One region of the Streptomyces sp. NPDC079020 genome, then DNA from elsewhere that is predicted to be linked to it. Evidence: riboswitches for the same ligand, from Rfam matches in the RefSeq annotation. Region 1 holds a riboswitch; the other holds the start of a gene.
The links. A riboswitch is a leader RNA that binds a small molecule or an ion and turns the genes downstream of it on or off. The one in region 1 is predicted to bind glycine.
Positions count from the first base shown of each region.

Region 1 (10,196 bases):
GCGCTCAACATTCCCGGCGGCGTGGTGCAGACGCTGGAGAAGGAGCAGGCCTCCGCGGTCGTGGAAAGGTCGGACGACATCGTCGTGGATGCCTTGCGACCGGCGAAGCAGCCTGACTACGCTCGGTCGTCGTCACAGTGAGCCGTGGGCGTACGAAGGCGGAAGGACGCGGGCCGGAGGTTGCGGGGGGTCGGCGCAACGGATTGGTGGCGCGTGGTGGAAACTGTCGGGTGGATACGGACGTTGTGAAGATGTCCGGGTCGGCAGGTGTGTTCATTCAGGGTTCGTCCTGCCCCACGGGCGGGTCTATGTCGGTCAAGGGGAATCGCCCGTGAAGTTGTTTGCGAAGTTGTTCGGAAAGAGTGCACGCGAGGACAGCAACAGCGCTGCCCGGCACCGTGCACCGCGCCATGGTCAGGACGAGGAGCAGGGCGGGGAGCGCCCGCTCTTCCGCGACGAGGTCTCCGGTTCCGCCGGTGACCCTCAGGGTGGGTCCGGCGTGTCGTCTGTTGACCATGCCGGTGCCGGACGCATAGGTTTCGGCGAACCATCAACCTCAAGTACGGGTGGAGGGTTCAGCTCCGCCCCGGAGGGTTCGGCCATGCCGGTTTGTACGAGGTGCGGGCACCGCAACGCCGAAGCCAGCCGTTTCTGCTCCAACTGCGGTACGCCGCTGCGGGGCGGTGTCCCCGAGCGTGCCTCGGAGACGACGTCGACGATCTCGATCTCCGGTCTTGAGGCGTACGAGGCGGAGGCGACGGGGCAGACCGCGCTGCCTTCCCTCTCGCCCGAGGCGCAGGCGGCCGTGGACGCCCTGCCGGGCGGTTCCGCGCTGCTCGTGGTGCGGCGCGGGCCGAATTCGGGCAGCCGCTTCCTGCTGGACGGTGACCTCACCACGGCCGGACGGCACCCGCAGAGCGACATCTTCCTCGACGACGTGACCGTGTCGCGGCGTCATGTGGAGTTCCGCAGGAGCCCGGACGGCAGCTTCACCGTGGGTGATGTCGGCAGTCTCAACGGCACCTATGTCAACCGTGAGCGCATCGATTCCGTCGCGCTGTCCAACGGCGACGAAGTCCAGATCGGTAAGTACCGGCTGGTCTTCTACGCGAGCCAGCGGGGCGTATGACCCTCCCCCGGACCCGGTCCGGGGGACCCTCAGGAAGGCCCATGCTGCGAACACCCACAGGCGGTGCCGGTCACGGCACCGCCACAGCGGACGCCCGAGCGATGAGCATCGGCACGGTGCTTCTCCAGTTGCGCGACGAGTTTCCCGAAGTCACCATCTCCAAGATTCGTTTCCTGGAGGCCGAGGGCCTCATCGAGCCGCAGCGGACGCCTTCCGGATACCGGAAGTTCAGTACCGGCGATGTCGAGCGCCTCGCTCAGGTGCTCCGTATGCAGCGGGACCACTATCTTCCGCTGAAGGTCATCCGGGGGCATCTCGACGCCCTGGCCCGGGGGGAGCAGCCCGTGCTGCCCACCCCCGGCGGTGGCCAGCGGGACCTCTCCGACGGATTCTGGGACTCCGGCCCCGGCGCCGCGACCGCGGCGCGCATCGGACGCTCCGAGCTGCTCGCGGCGGCCGAGGTGGGCGAGGAGCAGCTCGACGAGTGGGAGTCGTACGGGCTGATCGTGGCCATGCCGGAAGGCGGCTACGACGCCGAGACGGTCACCGTGGCGAAACTTGTGGCGGATCTGGGCCGATTCGGTCTGGAACCTCGGCACCTGCGGGCCATGCGGGCCGCCGCGGACCGTGAGGCCGGGCTGATCGAACAGGTGGTCGCGCCCTTGCGCCGGCACCGGAATCCGCAGACCAGAGCCCATGCGGAGGCCACCGCGAAGGAGCTCGCGGAGCTTTCCGTGCGGCTGCACGCGGCCTTTGTCCAGACGGCTCTGCGGGTCCGGCTGCACTGACCTCGGAGGCGCCCGACTACCCAAACATGGCGGGCACGTCCTAGGGTTGCTGTGTGAACGAGCTCGACGTTGTCGGTGTCCGGGTGGAAATGCCCTCAAACCAGCCGATCGTTCTCCTGCGTGAAGTGGGAGGCGACCGGTACCTCCCCATTTGGATCGGTCCTGGGGAGGCGACCGCGATCGCCTTCGCCCAGCAGGGCATGGCTCCCGCCAGGCCGCTGACCCATGATCTTTTCAAGGATGTGCTCGAAGCCGTCGGCCAGGAGCTCACCGAGGTCCGCATCACGGACCTTCGTGAAGGTGTGTTCTACGCGGAGCTCGTCTTCGCCAGCGGGGTCGAGGTGAGTGCCCGGCCGTCCGACGCCATAGCGCTCGCCCTGCGGACCGGAACGCCGATCTATGGCAGTGACGGCGTGCTGGACGACGCCGGGATCGCCATCCCCGACGAGCAGGAGGACGAGGTGGAGAAGTTCCGCGAGTTCCTCGACCAGATCTCTCCGGAGGACTTCGGCACCAACAGTCAGTGACCGTCCCGCAGGGGTGTCGTCAGCGCATCCGACAAGCCTTTCCCGATAGTGAGGCACGGGAAACCACCCTCAGGGTGATTATCACTCGGCGTGCCGAGTGTGGCGATCGTTGACGCACCCCAAGTGACTGCCTACCTTCGAGTGGGCAGGTCAAGGACGGAGGTCGGCGTGAGAATCAGCGGCGACGGTACGGCAGCGGGTGGGCCGTATCCGCAGCACGGCAATGCGGCCGACCACACCATCAGGCAACCGGTTCAGCCGGCTGCGGTGGCGGCGGACGGCGTGGCAGCAGCGAATGACATCGGCTATCGCGGACCGACGGCATGCGCGGCGGCGGGGATCACCTACCGCCAGCTCGACTACTGGGCGCGTACGGGGCTGGTGGAGCCGAGCGTGCGTCCTGCCTACGGGTCGGGCACCCAGCGTCTCTACAGTTTCCGGGACGTGGTCCTCCTCAAGATCGTCAAGCGGTTCCTGGACACCGGGGTCGCCCTGCAGAACATCCGCACCACGGTCCAGCATCTGCGGGCCCGGGGGTTCCAGGACCTTGAGCGGATGACGCTCATGAGTGACGGTGCGACGGTGTACGAGTGTTCCTCGCCCGCCGAGGTCGTGGCGCTGCTCCAGGGCGGGCAGGGGGTCTTCGGGATCGCTGTCGGCGTCGTGTGGCGGGACGTGGACGCGGCACTGTCCCAGCTGCACGGAGAGCGGGTCGACACCGGCGAGACGCTGGTCGGCAACAACCCCACCGACGAACTCGCGCGGCGGCGCAACCGAGCCGGATGACCGGCTGACGGCATCGGCGACAGCGGTGATGACTGCCCGGCCCCCGAGGGGTGCCGGGCAGTCGCGTTGTCAGTGCCGTAGGGCAGCATCGGAGATGTGAGAGCCGCGCCCACCATCCTCCATCTGGACATGGATGCCTTCTACGCCTCGGCGGAGCAGGCGTCCAAGCCGAGTCTGCGCGGCAAGCCGGTGGTCGTGGGCGGGCTGGGGCCGCGAGGAGTGGTCGCCACCGCGTCGTACGAGGCCCGGCGCCTGGGCGTGCACTCGGCGATGCCGACGGCCCAGGCCCGGCGGCTGGCACCGAACGCCGCGTATCTCGTGCCGCGCTTCTCGCTGTACCGGACGGTGAGCGACCAGGTGATGGAGCTGCTCGGCAGGCTGTCGCCGCTGGTGGAGCCGCTCAGCCTGGACGAGGCCTTCGTCGATCTGGAGGCGGGCGGCGTCGCCGCCGACTCGGCGTCGGCCCGCGCCATGGGCGAGCAGCTGCGGGCGGCCATCCACGCGGTGACCGGGCTCAGCGGATCGGTGGGGCTCGCCGGCTCCAAGATGCTGGCCAAGATCGCCTCGGAGGAGGCCAAGCCGGACGGGCTCCTGCTCATCGAGCCGGGCAGCGAGCGGGAGCTGCTGGCACCCATGCCCGTGCGGATCCTGCCGGGCGTCGGCCCCGCCACCGGTGACCACCTCCGCCGGGCCGGGATGACCACCGTCCATGACCTGGCCGAGGCCGGGGAGGCGGAGCTCGTACGGCTGGTGGGCAAGGCGCACGGCGTCTCGCTGCACCGGATGGCACTGGGCCTGGACGATCGCCCCGTCGTGGCCGAGCGGGACGCCAAGTCCGTATCGGTCGAGGACACCTTCGATGTCGACCTGCACGACCGGGTACGGGTGCGTGCGGAGGTGGAGCGGCTGGCGGACCGGTGCGTGGAGCGGCTGCGGGCCGCGGAGCGTTCCGGGCGCACGGTGGTCCTCAAGGTGCGCCGGTACGACTTCTCCACCCTGACCCGCTCGGAGACCCTCAGAGGGCCCACGGACGACCCCACAGTGGTCCGGGAGGCCGCGGCGAGGCTCCTGGAGGCAGTGGACACCACCGGGGGCGTACGGCTGCTGGGAGTGGGCGTGACGGGGCTCGCCGACTACACCCAGGAGGACCTCTTCGCCCAGGCGGCCGATGCCCGGCAGGCGGCCGCGGCGCAAGCGGAGGCCGAGGCCGGGGCGGAGGCCGGACCGGAGGTCCCGCCCGGCCCCGCGGCGGACGGGGACGCACCCGGCGCCGTCCCGGCCGGGGAAGCGGAGGGGGAGAGCGCCGAGCTCCTCGCCGCCAGGCGATGGCCCGCCGGCCATGACGTGCGCCATGGGACCCACGGTCACGGCTGGGTGCAGGGCAGCGGGGTGGGCCGGGTGACGGTTCGCTTCGAGGAGCCGGGCGGCACACCGGGCCGGGTGCGTACGTTCCGTGTCGATGACCCGGAGCTGGGGCCGGCCGACCCGCTGCCCCTGGTGCGCGACCCCGTGGACTACTCGTCCTGGCCCGCCAGCCTGCCGAAGTCCCGGTCCGGCCCGGTCCCGCCCGGAGGCGCGGAGTCCAGCCCGTAGTGGCGGTAGAGCTGCAGTTCCTGCTCCGGGCTGAGGTGGCGGCCGACGCCGAAGTCCGGCGCGTCCTTGATCAACGCGCGGTCGAACGGGATCCGCAGCGAATCCTCGACGAATTCGCTCGGTTCGAGGGGGACGAAAGCGTCCCGGCTGAAGAGCCCGGTGCGTACGGCCGCCCACTCCGGGACACCCGTCGCATCGTCGAGATAGACCTCGTCCACCGTTCCGATCTTGGTGCCCCTGCGGTCGAACGCCTTGCGGCCGATCAGGCTGCGCGGATCGATGTCGGTCTGCACGGTGCCTCCCACTGGTCGCAACTGCCTGGGTGGTGGTGACTACTCCACAAGCACTACAAAAGTGCAGATCCCGGGTGTCGGCCACTTGAGCAATCCGGCGGGAACCCCGCTGGTAGGCTGGCATATGGCTGCTGACCCCGTGCGGGAGAGTCCTCCGGTGCAGAATCCGGAGGCGCCGAAGGAGCAAATCCTCCCCGGAATCTCTCAGGCCCCCGTACCGCACGGACGAGGTCACTCTGGAAAGCAGGGCGGGTTCCGTGCGGGCATGTGTGCCGGGACGGATCCCACCCTCACCGACGGTGAAAGCCGGCGCGCCGTGAGGCGGGCCGGTGAAGCTCTCAGGTTGAGATGACAGAGGGGGAGGCCGTTCGGGCACCCACGCCGCGGTGCCCCTCGCAGGTCGTGACAGACCAGGAGGCCTCCATCATGACCCCCCGTCGCACTCCGCTCTCCCAGCTGGAGCAGGGCATTCCGTTCGAGCAGCGCCACATAGGGCCCGATGGTGAGGCCCAGGCGAAGATGCTCGCCCAGGTCGGCTACGGCTCGCTCGACGAGCTCACCGCCGCCGCGGTGCCCGACGTGATCAAGAGCACGGAGGCTCTCAAGCTTCCGTCGGCCCGTACCGAGGCCGAGGTGCTGGCCGAGCTGCGTTCGCTCGCCGACCGTAACCAGGTGCTCGCGCCGATGATCGGGCTCGGCTACTACGGCACGTTCACCCCGCCGGTGATCCTGCGCAACGTCATGGAGAATCCCGCCTGGTACACGGCGTACACGCCGTACCAGCCGGAGATCTCCCAGGGGCGGCTCGAAGCGCTCCTCAACTTCCAGACGATGGTCGCCGAGCTGACCGGGCTGCCCACCTCCGGCGCCTCCCTGCTCGACGAGGGCACCGCGGCCGCCGAGGCCATGGCCCTGTCCCGCCGCGTCGGCAAGGTGAAGAACGGTGTCTTCCTGGTCGACGCCGACACCCTGCCGCAGACCGTCGCGGTGATCGAGACCCGCGCGGAGCCGACCGGCGTCGAGGTGGTCGTCGCCGACCTCACCGACGGCATCCCGGCGGATCTCGCCGAGCGCGGCGTCTTCGGCGTGCTGCTCCAGTACCCGGGCGCCTCCGGAGCCGTACGGGACCTCAAGCCCGTCATCGGGCAGGCCCACGACCTCGGCGCGATCGTCACCGTGGCCGCCGACCTGCTCGCCCTGACCCTGCTCACCTCGCCCGGCGAGCTCGGCGCGGACATCGCCGTCGGCACCACCCAGCGCTTCGGCGTACCGATGGGCTTCGGCGGACCGCACGCCGGCTTCATGGCCGTGCGCGAGAAGTTCGCCCGCAGCCTCCCCGGCCGGCTCGTCGGCGTCTCCGTCGACGCCGACGGCAACAAGGCCTACCGCCTGGCCCTCCAGACCCGCGAGCAGCACATCCGCCGCGAGAAGGCCACCAGCAACATCTGCACCGCCCAGGTGCTGCTCGCCGTCATGGCCGGGATGTACGCCGTCTACCACGGCCCCGAGGGCCTGCGGACGATCGCCCGGCGCACCCACCGCTACGCCGCGATCCTGGCCGAGGGCCTGCGGCGGGGCGGAGCCGACGTCGTGCACGGCGCGTTCTTCGACACGCTGACCGTGCGGGTTCCCGGCGGGGCCGCCGCCGTGGTCGCGGGCGCCCGGGAGCGCGGGGTCAACCTGCGCCTCGTCGACGCAGACCTGGTCTCCCTGGCCTGTGACGAGACCACGACCCGCAGCCAGGTCGCCGCCGTATGGGCGGCCTTCGGCGCCGAGGGCGACGTCGAGGCGCTGGACGCGGTGGCCGCCGACACGCTGCCCGAGGGGCTGCTGCGCGACGACGAGATCCTCACGCACCCGGTCTTCCACCAACACCGCTCCGAGACCGCGATGCTGCGCTACCTGCGCAAGCTCGCCGACCGGGACTACGCGCTGGACCGCGGCATGATCCCGCTCGGCTCCTGCACCATGAAGCTGAACGCGACCGCCGAGATGGAGTCGATCACCTGGCCCGAGTTCGGGGCGCTGCACCCCTTCGCGCCCGCCGAGCAGGCGCAGGGCTTCCTCACCCTCATCCGTGAGCTGGAGGAGCGGCTCGCCGAGGTCACCGGCTACGACGCCGTGTCGATCCAGCCGAACGCGGGTTCGCAGGGCGAGTTCGCCGGTCTGCTGGCCGTCCGGGCGTACCACCGGGCCAATGGCGACGAGGGACGTACCGTCTGTCTGATCCCGTCCTCGGCCCACGGCACCAATGCCGCGAGCGCCGTCATGGCGGGCATGAAGGTCGTCGTCGTGAAGACCGCCGACGACGGCGAGGTCGACATCGAGGACCTGCGCGCCAAGATCGAGCAGTACCGCGACGAGCTCGCCGTGCTCATGATCACGTACCCCTCGACCCACGGTGTGTTCGAGGAGCACGTCGCCGCCATCTGCGGTGAGGTGCACGACGCGGGCGGCCAGGTCTACGTCGACGGCGCCAACCTCAACGCGCTGGTCGGTCTCGCGAAGCCCGGCAAGTTCGGCGGCGACGTCTCGCACCTGAACCTGCACAAGACCTTCTGCATCCCGCACGGTGGCGGTGGCCCCGGCGTCGGCCCGGTCGGCGTCCGCGCGCACCTCGCGCCCTACCTCCCCAACCACCCGCTCCAGCCCGCCGCGGGCCCGGAGACCGGTGTGGGCCCGATCTCGGCCGCCCCGTGGGGCTCGGCCGGCATTCTGCCGATCTCGTGGGCGTACGTCCGGCTGATGGGCGGCGAGGGTCTGAAGCGCGCGACACAGGTCGCCGTGCTCGCGGCCAACTACATCGCCAAGCGCCTGGAGCCGCACTTCCCGATCCTGTACAACGGCCCGGCCGGACTGGTCGCGCACGAGTGCATCGTGGATCTGCGGCCGATCTCCAAGGCGACCGGCGTCAGCATCGACGATGTCGCCAAGCGCCTGATCGACTACGGCTTCCACTCGCCGACCATGTCGTTCCCGGTGGCCGGGACGCTGATGATCGAGCCGACCGAGAGCGAGAACCTCGCCGAGCTCGACCGTTTCTGCGACACCATGATCGCCATCCGCGGCGAGATCGAGAAGGTCGCCTCCGGTGAGTGGGGCGCGGACGACAACCCGCTGAGCAACGCCCCGCACACGGCGGCGGCGCTCGGTGGAGCATGGGATCACGCCTACAGCCGTGAGGAGGCCGTGTTCCCGGCCGGAGTCTCGGCCACGGACAAGTACTGGCCGCCGGTGCGCCGGATCGACGGAGCGTTCGGCGACCGCAACCTGGTCTGCTCCTGCCCGCCGCTGGACGAGTACGACAACTGACCGAAGGCGTAGGCGCGTTGCGACATGCGTCGGGGCCGGTGCGGAGATCTCTCCGGGCCGGCCCCCTTCGTACGTCTGGGGTCAGGCGGCCTTCACCACCCGGCCGGCCGCCAGCGGCCGGTGCGGGGCGATGATCTGCCCGTCCGGGAGCAGCTCGCCGGTGTCCTCGAAGAGCAGGACGCCGTTGCACAGCAGGCTCCAGCCCTGTTCCGGGTGGTGTGCCGTCAGGCGGGCGGCTTCCCGGTCGGCGGAGTCGGCGGTCGGGCAGGGTGGCTGGTGCTGGCACATGGATGGGTTCTTTCGCTGCGTCGATTCGAATGTCCTGCGGCTGGATGACGTGTTCATTTGCCGCCCCCGTATCAGTCGGTCCGGTCCCAGTGTTGCCCTGCGGGCGACATTCCGCAGGGATTTCGCCGCAGCGCTTCTTCTCCTCCCATGACGCATCACCCGGCCGGACGGTTCAGCGCAACTGCACTGTCCCTTTGGGTGGTTCGGGGTGGCCGGACCGGGCTAGTCCGGACGGGTACGAATGAGCCCCCGCGGTATCCCTGCCCGCCAGGTGCGTGGTAAGGGCGGAACGGGGCGCCGCGGGGGCATGCGGAGGCGGGTCGGGTCAGGCGGAACTGAGCAGCGGACCCGGGGTGACACGAAGGGTCATCACCGGGAGCAGATCGGCGACGCGGCGCGGGTGGTGCGCCGCTATCCCCGGCGGGGCCGGCGCCAGGGGAACCAGCACATCGGTGGGGTCGAGCGCCGAGGCGGCGGCATCGGCGCCGGTGTCCCCGTGCAGCCACAGCGTGAGCATGTACAGCTCCGGGATGGAGAGCAGCCGCGCCTGGCAGGGGGCGACCGACGCTTCCGCCTGCTTGACGGCCAGCTCGGTCGAGGCGAGGTAGGGCCCCTCGAAGAAGTGCGAGAAGGCCCAGCCGTCCGGAGTGAGCATGGTGTCCGCCGCCGCGACGGCGCGCCCCTCGCTGCGGATCAGGAATCGCCAGGCGGCCAGACGGGTACGGGGCGCTGGGCCATTCGGCACGATCCGGTCCAGTACATGGACGGGCAACGGGAGTTCGGGGCTCAGGGGGCCCTGGGCCGACCGGAGCGCGGGAGTGCGGGCTTCTCGGACGGCGGTGGGGGATCCGAGTGCCGCGAGAACGCTGCGCAGTGCGGGCGCGGGAGCCGGAGGGACATGCAGCGGCATAGTGGGTCGCCTCTCACTTGGAGACACGGTGATGCGTGGTGGGTGCAGACGGCGCTGTCGGCGGGCGGGGCCAGAGGGGCCGGGACCGGGCCGGTTGCGTCAACTCTCTGCCTCGTGGGCGGAGTTTATACGAAAAGTGTTCACAAGGTGCTTCCACTACCGGGCGCGAATGCGAACCGCAAGGCGACATCAGGTCTTTGAATTGTGGAGTTTCTGATGATTCCTGCTGTTCCGGTCATCCTTCGCCAGGGGTTTTTCCGATGCCGCGGTAGGCCGAAACTCGATGGTGTTTTCCGTCACGCGCCCCACGGCCGAAACCCCGGATTGCCGTATGCCGACGGAATGTGCCCGCCGATTCCGTCGAAGACTAGCGGGTCCACGGCACCCGCGGGACGTTATGGATCAGCTCGAATGGGCATTATCGATCGTGATACGAGTGGCCTGGGCCGCGGGCCGCCCACTGGAGGAGGGACCCTTCGATGGGGGAGAAGGTCGTGGCGCGAGCCTTTGACCTGTCGGACCGGCAGACGTACCGCAGAAAGCTCAGTCAGTGCCTGGAGGGTTTGGAGA
Region 1 covers NZ_JBITUB010000012.1:5,441-15,636, forward strand. The annotation lists gene ACIGJO_RS24230 (DUF881 domain-containing protein) at 1-141, shown strand, start outside; gene ACIGJO_RS24235 (FHA domain-containing protein) at 332-1,129, shown strand; gene ACIGJO_RS24240 (MerR family transcriptional regulator) at 1,171-1,917, shown strand; gene ACIGJO_RS24245 (bifunctional nuclease family protein) at 1,971-2,444, shown strand; gene ACIGJO_RS24250 (MerR family transcriptional regulator) at 2,613-3,230, shown strand; gene ACIGJO_RS24255 (DNA polymerase IV) at 3,327-4,823, shown strand; gene ACIGJO_RS24260 (PRC-barrel domain-containing protein) at 4,745-5,116, opposite strand; glycine riboswitch at 5,249-5,346, shown strand; gene gcvP (aminomethyl-transferring glycine dehydrogenase) at 5,543-8,428, shown strand; gene ACIGJO_RS24270 (DUF5999 family protein) at 8,510-8,716, opposite strand; gene ACIGJO_RS24275 (hypothetical protein) at 9,042-9,626, opposite strand; gene ACIGJO_RS24280 (glutamate-cysteine ligase family protein) at 10,106-10,196, shown strand, end outside.

Region 2 (10,196 bases), on a different contig from region 1:
GCCGGGCGAACCGCGGTGCTGGGCCCATGGCATCCGCTGACGCTGGAGGCGAGGGCGTGTCTGCTCGAACTGCCTCCTGGACCTGAACTGGACCGCGAGGCGCTGACAGGAACGGATTTGGTTGCCGACTGCTGCCGTGAGCTGGGCCCCGACCACCCGATCACACTGTCGGCCGAACTCAACTGCGCCGGAGCGCTGCTCAACACCGGAAGGCACTCCGAAGCACTGCTGTCGGCCCGCCGTGCACTGGCAGCACACGAGCATCGGTTCGGAACCGGCTACCCCATCACGCTGGCGGCACGAAGCCTGCTCAGCAGCGTTCTGCACGCGGTCGGCGAGGATCGGGAAGCAATTGAACAGGCGGAGGTTGTCAGGGAATGGCGCGAGCGGGTACTCGGTCCGGAGCACCCGTGGACGACGGTGATCCGGGACAAGCTGGGGCGGTATCGGCGTTCCCTGGCGGAGGCAACGTCACGAGACGCGATCTGACACACGGCGGTTCGATGCCGCTTCAGGATTCGGAGTCCGTCACCGGTACGGACTCCGTGATCCACACGGGTCCGTCTCCGCACATCACCTTGATTCCGTTCGCCGGCTGTAACGACGTGCGCAGAACTCGCAGCCGACGGTCAGTCACCCTGGCCACCGGGCCGGATCTTCCCGAACTGCCGAACCTGATGGCGCGCACCTGGTTGTGGATCTCTTCCCTCGGGGTGCTCCAGTCGATCTGCGAGAACTCGGGTTCCATCCACCCGGCGTAGGTGGCCGACCCTTCGTCCTGCGGTGTACCGGGGAAACCGCTCATGGCCTGCGAGAGCGCGAGGGGCAGAAGGCGCTCGATGTATCGGTCGACCTCTTCCCACAACAACCGGGGGGCGACATCGTCGCCCAACGCGATCCCGGCCTCCTGAGCCAGGATCCCGCCGGAGTCGAATTCGCCGTTCATCCAGTGGATACTGACGCCGATTTCCTTATCGCCGTTCCTGATTGCCCAATTGACCGGAATGGGGCCTCGATATTTCGGCAGCATCGACGTGTGCACGTTGATGGCACCCAAAGTTGTCGCCCGCAATACGGGCGATGGCAGCTTCCAGGGAAATCCATAGCAGACGATAAGATCGGCGCGATACCCGGCGACGATATGCGGCAACATGCTTTTCCGGCCCGGAATCAGCAGATCCATCCCGTTCGGCAGTGCATCAACTATCTCGCCCACGGCATCGCCCGCACCGCGGCGTGTCGGCTCGCCCGGCCGCAGCGATCGTGCATGCAGGTAAGCGACGGGCGTGTGCCCGGCCCGCACGCACACGCTGTGCAGGAGGGCGAATCCCTGTGCGGAGTACGAAATCAGGATGACGCGCATATGTAGCCCTTGTGGTGTGACCAGGACTTGGTTCGAAATTCTCTGCCTCAATCCCCGAATCTCCACCGGGATCCGGTGTGATTGCTCGGGCCTATTCCTCAGTCACGGCCGGGGGAGGCATTCGGGTGACCTGGCGGCTGAAGAAGTCGTCCAATGGCTCGCCGGACCGGTGCATCTCCTGGATCGCCTGTCGGCATCGGGAGATATCGCGCGGGTCGTCGAAGCGGATACCGCCGGCGAGTTTACCGTCGTCGTCATAGAGCACCTCGTACATGACTGATGAGCCGAGGACGACGATCTCCGGAAGCGGGCGCTGTGTTTCGTACGGGCGGATGCCGTCCCCGCTCAGGACTCTCGTGTCCTCCCCGTATTGGGCCTTCAGGTGCAGCAGGTGGAGTTCCCACTGGAGGTACGGAGAGATGGGCTCCTCCACACAGCGGACACGGTGGAGAGCGAACCCGCTTCCGGCGATTCGCCGGAAGTACTCCTCGTAGTGCCCCCGCTGTCCCTCGAGCAACGCCAGGGACTCGTCCCAGTGACCCTTGTGGAAGGCCTCCCAGCTCTCCACTCCGGGCTCCCGGAAGCTCTGCTGACGTTCGAGTTTCCAGAACCCCTCGGAGCCGGAGCGCCAGAAATGGCGACCGAAATCCTCGGAGTAGTCGTCAAGTCCGAGGCGCTGGCCGGGGCCGTCGGCCTGGGGGCTAAGCATCGGGAAGGTCTGCCTTCGCCGCCGCGGCTGTCCTGCGGGGGATGACGACGATTCGTTCGTCCGGGGCGACGACGAGCCCCGGGGGAAGGCTCGGCAGGTAGGACTCAGTGAGGTCGCGGCCAACGACGGCGATGTCCCCGTTCTCCAGCTCCCAGACGTCCGGGCATCCCTGCTCGCCGCCCGTGGTTCCGAGCTCGGCGGGGGATTTACCCAGGCGGCGCACCAGTGGCGAAGAGGGATCGGCTTCCCAGCCCCGAATCATCACGGTTCTCCATTCAGTCCCCCCGAAGGTAACCGAGATCACACCTGGTGCAATGTCAGGCAGTGACTTCCAGCCATCCGAAGGCAACGGACCATCCCCCTGCATCGACATGAGAGCCGGGCGGATCACGGCGAAGCCGTTCACCGTGACCCACGCACGTCACAGGGCCACTCCCGCATCTCGTAGGAGCCCCGATAGCGGTGGGTGAGGCCCGGCTTCTCGACGAGATGGCCGCGGAACTGGAGGCCGGTGCGGGTCAGGGCGTGCAGACGGTCCTGGTCCGGCGCGTGAGCGGGGAAGGCCCTGACAGCGCTGAAAGAACGAAAAGCACTGGTCAGGGCCCATCCGCCTAGCACTCGATGATGTTCACCGCGAGCCCGCCCCGCGCCGTCTCCTTGTACTTGACGCTCATGTCGGCGCCCGTCTCCTTCATGGTCTTGATGACCTTGTCGAGGGAGACCTTGTGGCTGCCGTCGCCGCGCAGCGCCATCTTCGCCGCGGTGACCGCCTTGACGGCCGCCATGCCGTTGCGCTCGATGCACGGGATCTGGACCAGGCCGCCGACCGGGTCGCAGGTCAGGCCGAGGTTGTGTTCCATGCCGATCTCGGCGGCGTTCTCGACCTGCTCGGGGGAGCCGCCGAGGACCTCGGCCAGCGCGCCCGCGGCCATGGAGCAGGCGGAGCCGACCTCGCCCTGGCAGCCGACCTCGGCGCCGGAGATGGAGGCGTTCTCCTTGAAGAGCATGCCGATGGCTCCGGCGGCGAGCAGGAAGCGGACGACGCTGTCCTCCTTCTCGGCCTCGGTGCAGCCGCCGGCCGCGAAGTTCATGTAGTAGTGCAGGACGGCGGGGATGATGCCCGCGGCGCCGTTGGTGGGGGCCGTGACGACGCGGCCGCCCGCCGCGTTCTCCTCGTTGACCGCCATCGCGTAGAGGGTGATCCACTCCATCGCGTGGGCCTGCGGGTCGCCCTCGGCGCGCAGCTGGCGGGCGGAGTTCGCGGCGCGGCGGCGGACCTTCAGGCCGCCGGGGAGGATGCCCTCGCGGGACATGCCGCGCGAGACACAGGCCTGCATGACGCGCCAGATGTCCAGCAGACCCGAGCGGATCTCGTCCTCGGTGCGCCAGGCCTTCTCGTTCTCCAGCATCAGCGAGGAGATGGACAGGCCGGTTTCGCCGGAGAGCCGCAGCAGCTCGTCGCCGGTGCGGAAGGGGTGCCGGAGGGCGGTGTCGTCCGGGACGATCGGGTTCTCACCCTGGACCGCGTCCTCGTCCACGACGAAGCCGCCGCCGACGGAGTAGTAGGTCTTCTCCAGGAGCGGGGCGCCCTCGTGGTCGTAGGCGAAGATCGTCATGCCGTTGGCGTGGTACGGCAGGGCCTTGCGGCGGTGCAGGATCAGCTGCTCGTCGGCGTCGAAGGGGATCTCGTGCGCCCCGAGCAGGTTGATCCGGCCGGTGGCGCGGATCTGCTCGACGCGGGCGTCGGCGGACTCCACGTCGACGGTGCGCGGCGATTCGCCCTCCAGGCCGAGCAGGACCGCCTTGGGCGTGCCGTGGCCGTGGCCGGTCGCGCCGAGCGAACCGTACAGCTCGGCGCGTATCGAGGCGGTGTGGGCCAGCAGGCCCTCGTTCTTCAGTCGGCGCGCGAACATCCGGGCGGCGCGCATCGGTCCCACCGTGTGGGAGCTGGACGGGCCGATGCCGACCGAGAACAGGTCGAAGACCGAGATGGCCACGGGATGACTCCTAAGGGTGGGAAGACGCCGTTGTCTGCCGGGTGGTGCGGTACGGGCCGGGGTCGGCCCGAAGAGCGAGGACAAGGGTGGGGGCACCGCGCTCACTGTCCAGTGTGCGCGGTGCCCCGCCCGAAACGTGCGAACTGCTTCCGGACTACTTCAGACCGGGGTACAGCGGGAACTTCTCCGCAAGTGCCGTGACGCGGGCCTTCAGGCCGGCGGCGTCGTACGACGGCTTCAGCGCGGCGGCGATGATCTCCGCGACCTCGGTGAAGTCCTCGTTCCGGAAACCGCGGGTCGCCAGGGCCGGGGTGCCGATCCGCAGACCCGAGGTGACCATCGGCGGCCGCGGGTCGTTCGGGACGGCGTTCCGGTTGACCGTGATGCCGACCTCGTGGAGGCGGTCCTCGGCCTGCTGGCCGTCCAGCTCGGAGTCGCGCAGGTCGACGAGGACCAGGTGCACGTCCGTGCCGCCGGACAGGACGGAGACGCCGGCCTCGGTGACGTCCGGCTGCACCAGACGCTCGGCGAGGATGCGGGCGCCGTCCAGGGTGCGCTGCTGGCGCTCCTTGAACTCCTCGGTCGCCGCGACCTTGAACGAGACCGCCTTGGCCGCGATCACGTGCTCCAGCGGGCCACCCTGCTGACCGGGGAAGACCGCCGAGTTGATCTTCTTGGCGAGCTCCTGCGTCGACAGGATGACGCCACCGCGCGGACCGCCGAGGGTCTTGTGCGTGGTGGTCGTGACGACATGGGCGTGCGGCACCGGGTTGGGGTGCAGACCCGCGGCCACCAGGCCCGCGAAGTGCGCCATGTCGACCATCAGGTACGCGCCGACCTCGTCCGCGATGCGGCGGAAGGCGGCGAAGTCGAGCTGGCGCGGGTAGGCGGACCAGCCCGCGACGATCAGCTTCGGCTTGGTCTCCTTGGCCAGGCGCTCGACCTCGGCCATGTCCACGGTGCCGGTGTCGTCGACGTGGTACGGGACCACGTTGTAGAGCTTGCCGGAGAAGTTGATCTTCATGCCGTGGGTCAGGTGACCGCCGTGGGCCAGGTTCAGGCCCATGATCGTGTCGCCCGGCTTCAGCAGCGCGAACATCGCGGCGGCGTTCGCCTGCGCACCGGAGTGCGGCTGGACGTTCGCGGCCTCGGCGCCGAACAGGGCCTTGACCCGGTCGATCGCGATCTGCTCGACCACGTCGACGTGCTCACAGCCGCCGTAGTAGCGGCGGCCGGGGTAGCCCTCGGCGTACTTGTTGGTGAGGACGGAGCCCTGGGCCTCCATGACGGCGACCGGAGCGAAGTTCTCCGAGGCGATCATTTCGAGGGTGGACTGCTGACGGCGGAGCTCGGCGTCGACAGCTGCGGCGACGTCCGGGTCCAGCTCGTGGAGGGAGGAGTTGAGAAGCGACATCAGGGGATCCCTAGGGTCTCAGTTGCCGGAGAACGCGGTGTATTCGTCGGCGGAGAGCAGGTCGTCCGGCTCCTCCGCCACCCGTACCTTGAACAGCCAGCCGCCCTCGAACGGAGCGGAGTTCACCAGCGACGGGTCGTCCACGACGTCCTGGTTCGCCGCGACGACCTCACCCGTGATGGGGGAGTACAGATCGCTGACCGACTTGGTCGACTCCAGCTCGCCGCAGGTCTCGCCCGCGGTCACCGTTTCGCCGGCCTCGGGGAGCTGCGCGTAGACGACGTCACCGAGCGCGTTGGCCGCGTACTCGGTGATACCGATCGTGGCCACACCGTCCTCGACGGCCGACAGCCACTCGTGCTCCTTGCTGTACCGCAGCTGCTGGGGGTTGCTCATGACCTGAATTCTCCTGTACGCGGGGGAGTGCTGATGAACGGTGGTCTTACGGTGTGAGACGCGATTACGTCACTTCCGGGACGGCGCGATGCCCGGGATGTCACTTCTCGCGCTTGTAGAACGGCAGCGCGACGACCTCGTACGGCTCGTGCGTGCCGCGGATGTCCACGCCGACACCCTCGGTGCCGGGCGCGGCGAACGCCGCGTCCACGTACGCCATGGCGATCGGCCTGCCCAGGGTGGGCGACGGGGCGCCGGAGGTGACCTCGCCGATCACCTCACCGCCCGCGACGACCTGGAATCCGGCGCGCGGGACCCGGCGGCCCTCGGCGATCAGGCCGACGAGCTTGCGGGGCGGGGCGGTCTCGGCCCGCGCGGCGGCGGCCACGAGGGCCTCGCGCCCGACGAAGTCGCCCTCCTTCTCGAACTTCACGACCCGGCCCAGGCCCGCGTCGAACGGGGTCAGCGCGGTCGTCAGCTCGTGCCCGTACAGCGGCATGCCCGCCTCCAGGCGCAGCGTGTCGCGGCAGGAGAGCCCGCAGGGGATCAGGCCGTGCGCCGCACCGGCCTCGGTGAGTGCCCGCCACAGCTGCTCGGCGTGCTCGGGGGCCACGAACAGCTCGAAGCCGTCCTCGCCGGTGTAGCCGGTACGGGCGATCAGCGCGGGCACCCCGGCGACCGTGCCGGGCAGGCCCGCGTAGTACTTCAGCCCGTCCAGGTCGGCGTCCGTGACGGCCTTCATGATCGCGGGCGACTCCGGACCCTGCACGGCGAGCAGCGCGTACGCGTCACGGTCGTCACGCACCTCGGCGTCGAAACCGGCCACCCGGTCCCGCAGCGCGTCCAGCACGGTCTGCGCGTTGCCCGCGTTGGCGACGACCATGTACTCGGTCTCGCCCAGCCGGTAGACGATCAGGTCGTCCAGGATGCCGCCGTCGCTCCCGACGATCATCGTGTAGCGGGCGCGGCCGGCGCCGACGGTGGCGATGTTGCCCACCAGCGCGTAGCTGAGGAAGGCGGCGGCCTGCGGCCCGGTGACCGTGATCTCACCCATGTGGGACAGATCGAAGAGACCCGCCCGGGTGCGTACGGCGTTGTGCTCGTCGCGCTCGCTCGCGTACCGCAGCGGCATGTCCCAGCCGGCGAAGTCGGTCATGGTGGCGCCCAGCGAACGATGCAGGGCGTCCAGGGCGGTGAGACGGGGGGCGTTGCTCATGGATTCGGCTCCAGGGCATGACGACAGAGGACGATCCCTCCCCATCTGTCATCGGAACCTGAGAGGTTCGCCGAAAGGCCCTGAAGGGGTCAGCCCTCGCCGGGTTCGGCTTGCACCTTGGGTGGAGCCGCCGGGCGGCTCGCTTTTCAGATCTGCCTCATCCACGCGGTACGGGGCCTGAGAGATTCAAGGGAGGAACTTGCTCCTTCGGCGCCCGGCACACACAGTGACCGGAACTCTCCCGCGCGGATTCAAACGGCCGGTATGCAGTTGGCGGGGTCATCATCGCACGCCTTGCGGAAGAGTGGGGCGTCCGGTCTCCCACCGACACGGGCAGCGGGCCTGGTTGTGCCGCATTACCTTTTCTTTACACTTCTTGGGCAGGTGTGGGTGACCCGACAGGGGGAGGGCGATGGACTTGCAGCGGTACGCGACGACCGCGGGGGTCGCGCAGGGCGCGATGCCCGCACAGCCGGGCGCACCCGCCCGGGAAATGCTGGGCACGCACGCGCCGGTGGTGCGTGACCTCCGGGGGCGCGCCGGGCGCAGCCCGCACAGCCTGGACTTCGCGTCCGGCGATCTCGTGGTGGTCTCCGGGCTGCCCGGAAGCGGAAAGTCGACACTGATCCGGCGGGCCGTCACGGACCGCGCCATCGATTCCCAGGACACCCGGGACACCTGGGCCGGGGCCCTGCCCCGCTTACTCCCGTACGCCCTCTACCGCCCGCTGGTCCGGGTGGCCCACTACTACGGGCTGTGGCGGGCGCTCCGCTCCGGCGAGTCCGTCGTGGTGCACGACTGCGGCACCCAGGCCTGGGTGCGCCGCTGGCTGGCCCGGGACGCCCGGCGACGGGTCCGCACCCTCCACCTCGTCCTGCTCGACGTCACGCCCGAGGTGGCGCGGGAAGGGCAGCGCGAGCGCGGCCGGGGCGTCTCCGGTTACGCCTTCGCCCGGCACCGGCGCTCGGTCGGCCGGCTGCTGCACGACACGGAGCGGGGTCTGCTGCCCCCGGGATGTGCCTCGGCGGTGCTGCTGGACCGTGAGGCCGCGGGGGTGCTCGGCCGGATCTCGTTCGCGGACGAGTAGGGCTCGCGGGGCGTACGGGGAGAAGCGGGGCGGGCGTCACGCGCGCGCCCCGTTCGCAGACGCACAGCCACCGGGTGCCCGCCGGGATGTCCGGCCGCCGGACGCCGGACGGGCACACCGCCGGGCAGGCCGCCGGGCGGTCGACCCGGGAGGCTAGGGTTTCCGCCGGAACGCACGGTCGAGAGAGGGACACAGGGGCAGTGGACATTCCGGTACCGGCACAGACACATCCGCGCCAGGGATGGCCGGCCAATGAGCTCGAAGAGGTGCTCGCCGCCTCGATCGGAGTCCCGGAGGCGGGCGGCCGGATCGTCGAGGTGCTCGGCCGCAGCGCGCTCTGGGTGCCGCTGCCCAACGGGGGCAGCCCCGAAAGCCCCGATCTCGACCTGCCGATGATGGAGATCGACGGCGTCGCCCATGTCCCCGTGTTCAGCTCCGAATCGCAGTTTCTCAGCTGCGTCGGTACTCAGATGTCCTTCACCGTGGCGCCTGCCCGGGAATTCGCCCGCGGACTGCCGCCGCAGGTCGGAATAGCCGTGAACCCGGGCGGCGCGGTCGGTGTGCCACTGCCGCCCCCCGCCGTCGCCGAGCTCTGCCGGGCGGGCCGCACACCCCTGGACGGGCCCGCGAGCGGTGCCCGGGTCCGCCTGTTCGAGCCGGACTGGCAGGAGGAACCCGTCGACTTCCTCGCCGCGGTGGCCGGGGAGTTCCAGGAGAGCGGCGTGGTCAGCACCGCCCGCCGGACGCTCGCCAGCATCGAGGGCGGCGACCCCGTCCTCTTCATCGGCGTCGAGTTCGCCGACTGGGACGGCGCGGGACAGAGCGCCCCGATGGACGCGCTGGGCCGGGCGCTGGGCCGGGTCCAGGTGCCGTGGCCCGTCAACCTGGTCCTGCTCGATGTGGCCCAGGACCTCGTCGGCGACTGGATGCGGGAGAAGGTCCGGCCGTTCTACCGGCGTGAGGGGCACTGACCCCACCGCCGGAGAGGGTGCCGGCCGCACCCGGGGCCGGGGTCAACCGCCGTTGCCGGGTGGCGACGTCAACCCGTGGCGTCAAGTCGGTGTCAGTAGCGGCGCATAAGCTGGTTTGATGGCGGGGTCGCTCCCGTGTGCCCGGGAGCGGCGACGCGACACAGCGGATCGATGAGGGGCGGAACACAGGGTGAGTGCAGGCACTGCGGCGGCCGGACAGGTCGAGCACATGCTGCGCCAGGTGACCCCCGGGCGCTACGACGCCTACGAGGCGCTGCTGGCGGCCCTCGCCGATGGCCGGATCTGGATGCTCCTCTGGCACGGCACGGCCGGCTCGCCGGACGCCCAGTACGGGAACATGGAGATCGACGGCATGGGCTACGCCCCGTGCGTGACTTCCGCCCAGGAGCTCTCCGCCAGCGGGTGGAACCGGGCCCACGAGCTCGTCACCGGCCGTGACATCGCCCGCGCCCTGTTCCCCGACCGCTGGGGAATCTGGCTCAACCCGCATGCCCCGGGCGGCGGCGTCGGTATCCCCTGGCTGGATCTGCGCCGCATCGCCACCGGCCTGGACCGGCTGCCCGCCGGGCCCCTGCGGCTCTCCGACCCCGCCGTCGACATCCCCCAGTTCTACGCGCTGCTCACGCAGAACGCCCACCGCACCCCGGCGGTCCGCTCGCTGCGCCGCGCCTGGGTGCATCCCGCCGTCGGTGTTCCGTACCTCGCGATCGGTCTCGATCTCTACGACACGGGCCGCGCCTCCGTCGACTCGGTGCGCGAGATGATGCGGCAGTCGATCGGCGCGGTCCCCGAGGGGCTGCCCGTCTCCACCGTCGCCATGTCCGACGAGTACGACCCGGTCGCGATGTGGCTGCGCGCCAACTCCCGCCCGTTCTACGACCGCGAGGCGCACGCCCCGGGCCCGCCGCCCGCCGCCGTGCCCGGCTACGGATACCCGCCCCAGCCCCGTTGAACTGCGACGAGCGCGACGTCCGGTAAACGGACGTCGAACACCCCTCGATGTCCGGCCTGTTGACTGCCGA
Region 2 covers NZ_JBITUB010000002.1:111,065-121,260, reverse strand. The annotation lists gene ACIGJO_RS04560 (tetratricopeptide repeat protein) at 1-489, shown strand, start outside; gene ACIGJO_RS04555 (methionyl-tRNA formyltransferase) at 512-1,363, opposite strand; gene ACIGJO_RS04550 (DUF6879 family protein) at 1,455-2,072, opposite strand; gene ACIGJO_RS04545 (hypothetical protein) at 2,065-2,334, opposite strand; gene ACIGJO_RS04540 (L-serine ammonia-lyase) at 2,684-4,069, opposite strand; gene glyA (serine hydroxymethyltransferase) at 4,224-5,483, opposite strand; gene gcvH (glycine cleavage system protein GcvH) at 5,502-5,879, opposite strand; gene gcvT (glycine cleavage system aminomethyltransferase GcvT) at 5,980-7,095, opposite strand; glycine riboswitch at 7,252-7,349, opposite strand; gene ACIGJO_RS04520 (AAA family ATPase) at 7,508-8,182, shown strand; gene ACIGJO_RS04515 (enhanced serine sensitivity protein SseB) at 8,383-9,153, shown strand; gene ACIGJO_RS04510 (enhanced serine sensitivity protein SseB C-terminal domain-containing protein) at 9,383-10,126, shown strand.
Region 2: another riboswitch for glycine. It lies ahead of gcvT (glycine cleavage system aminomethyltransferase GcvT); the one in region 1 lies ahead of gcvP (aminomethyl-transferring glycine dehydrogenase).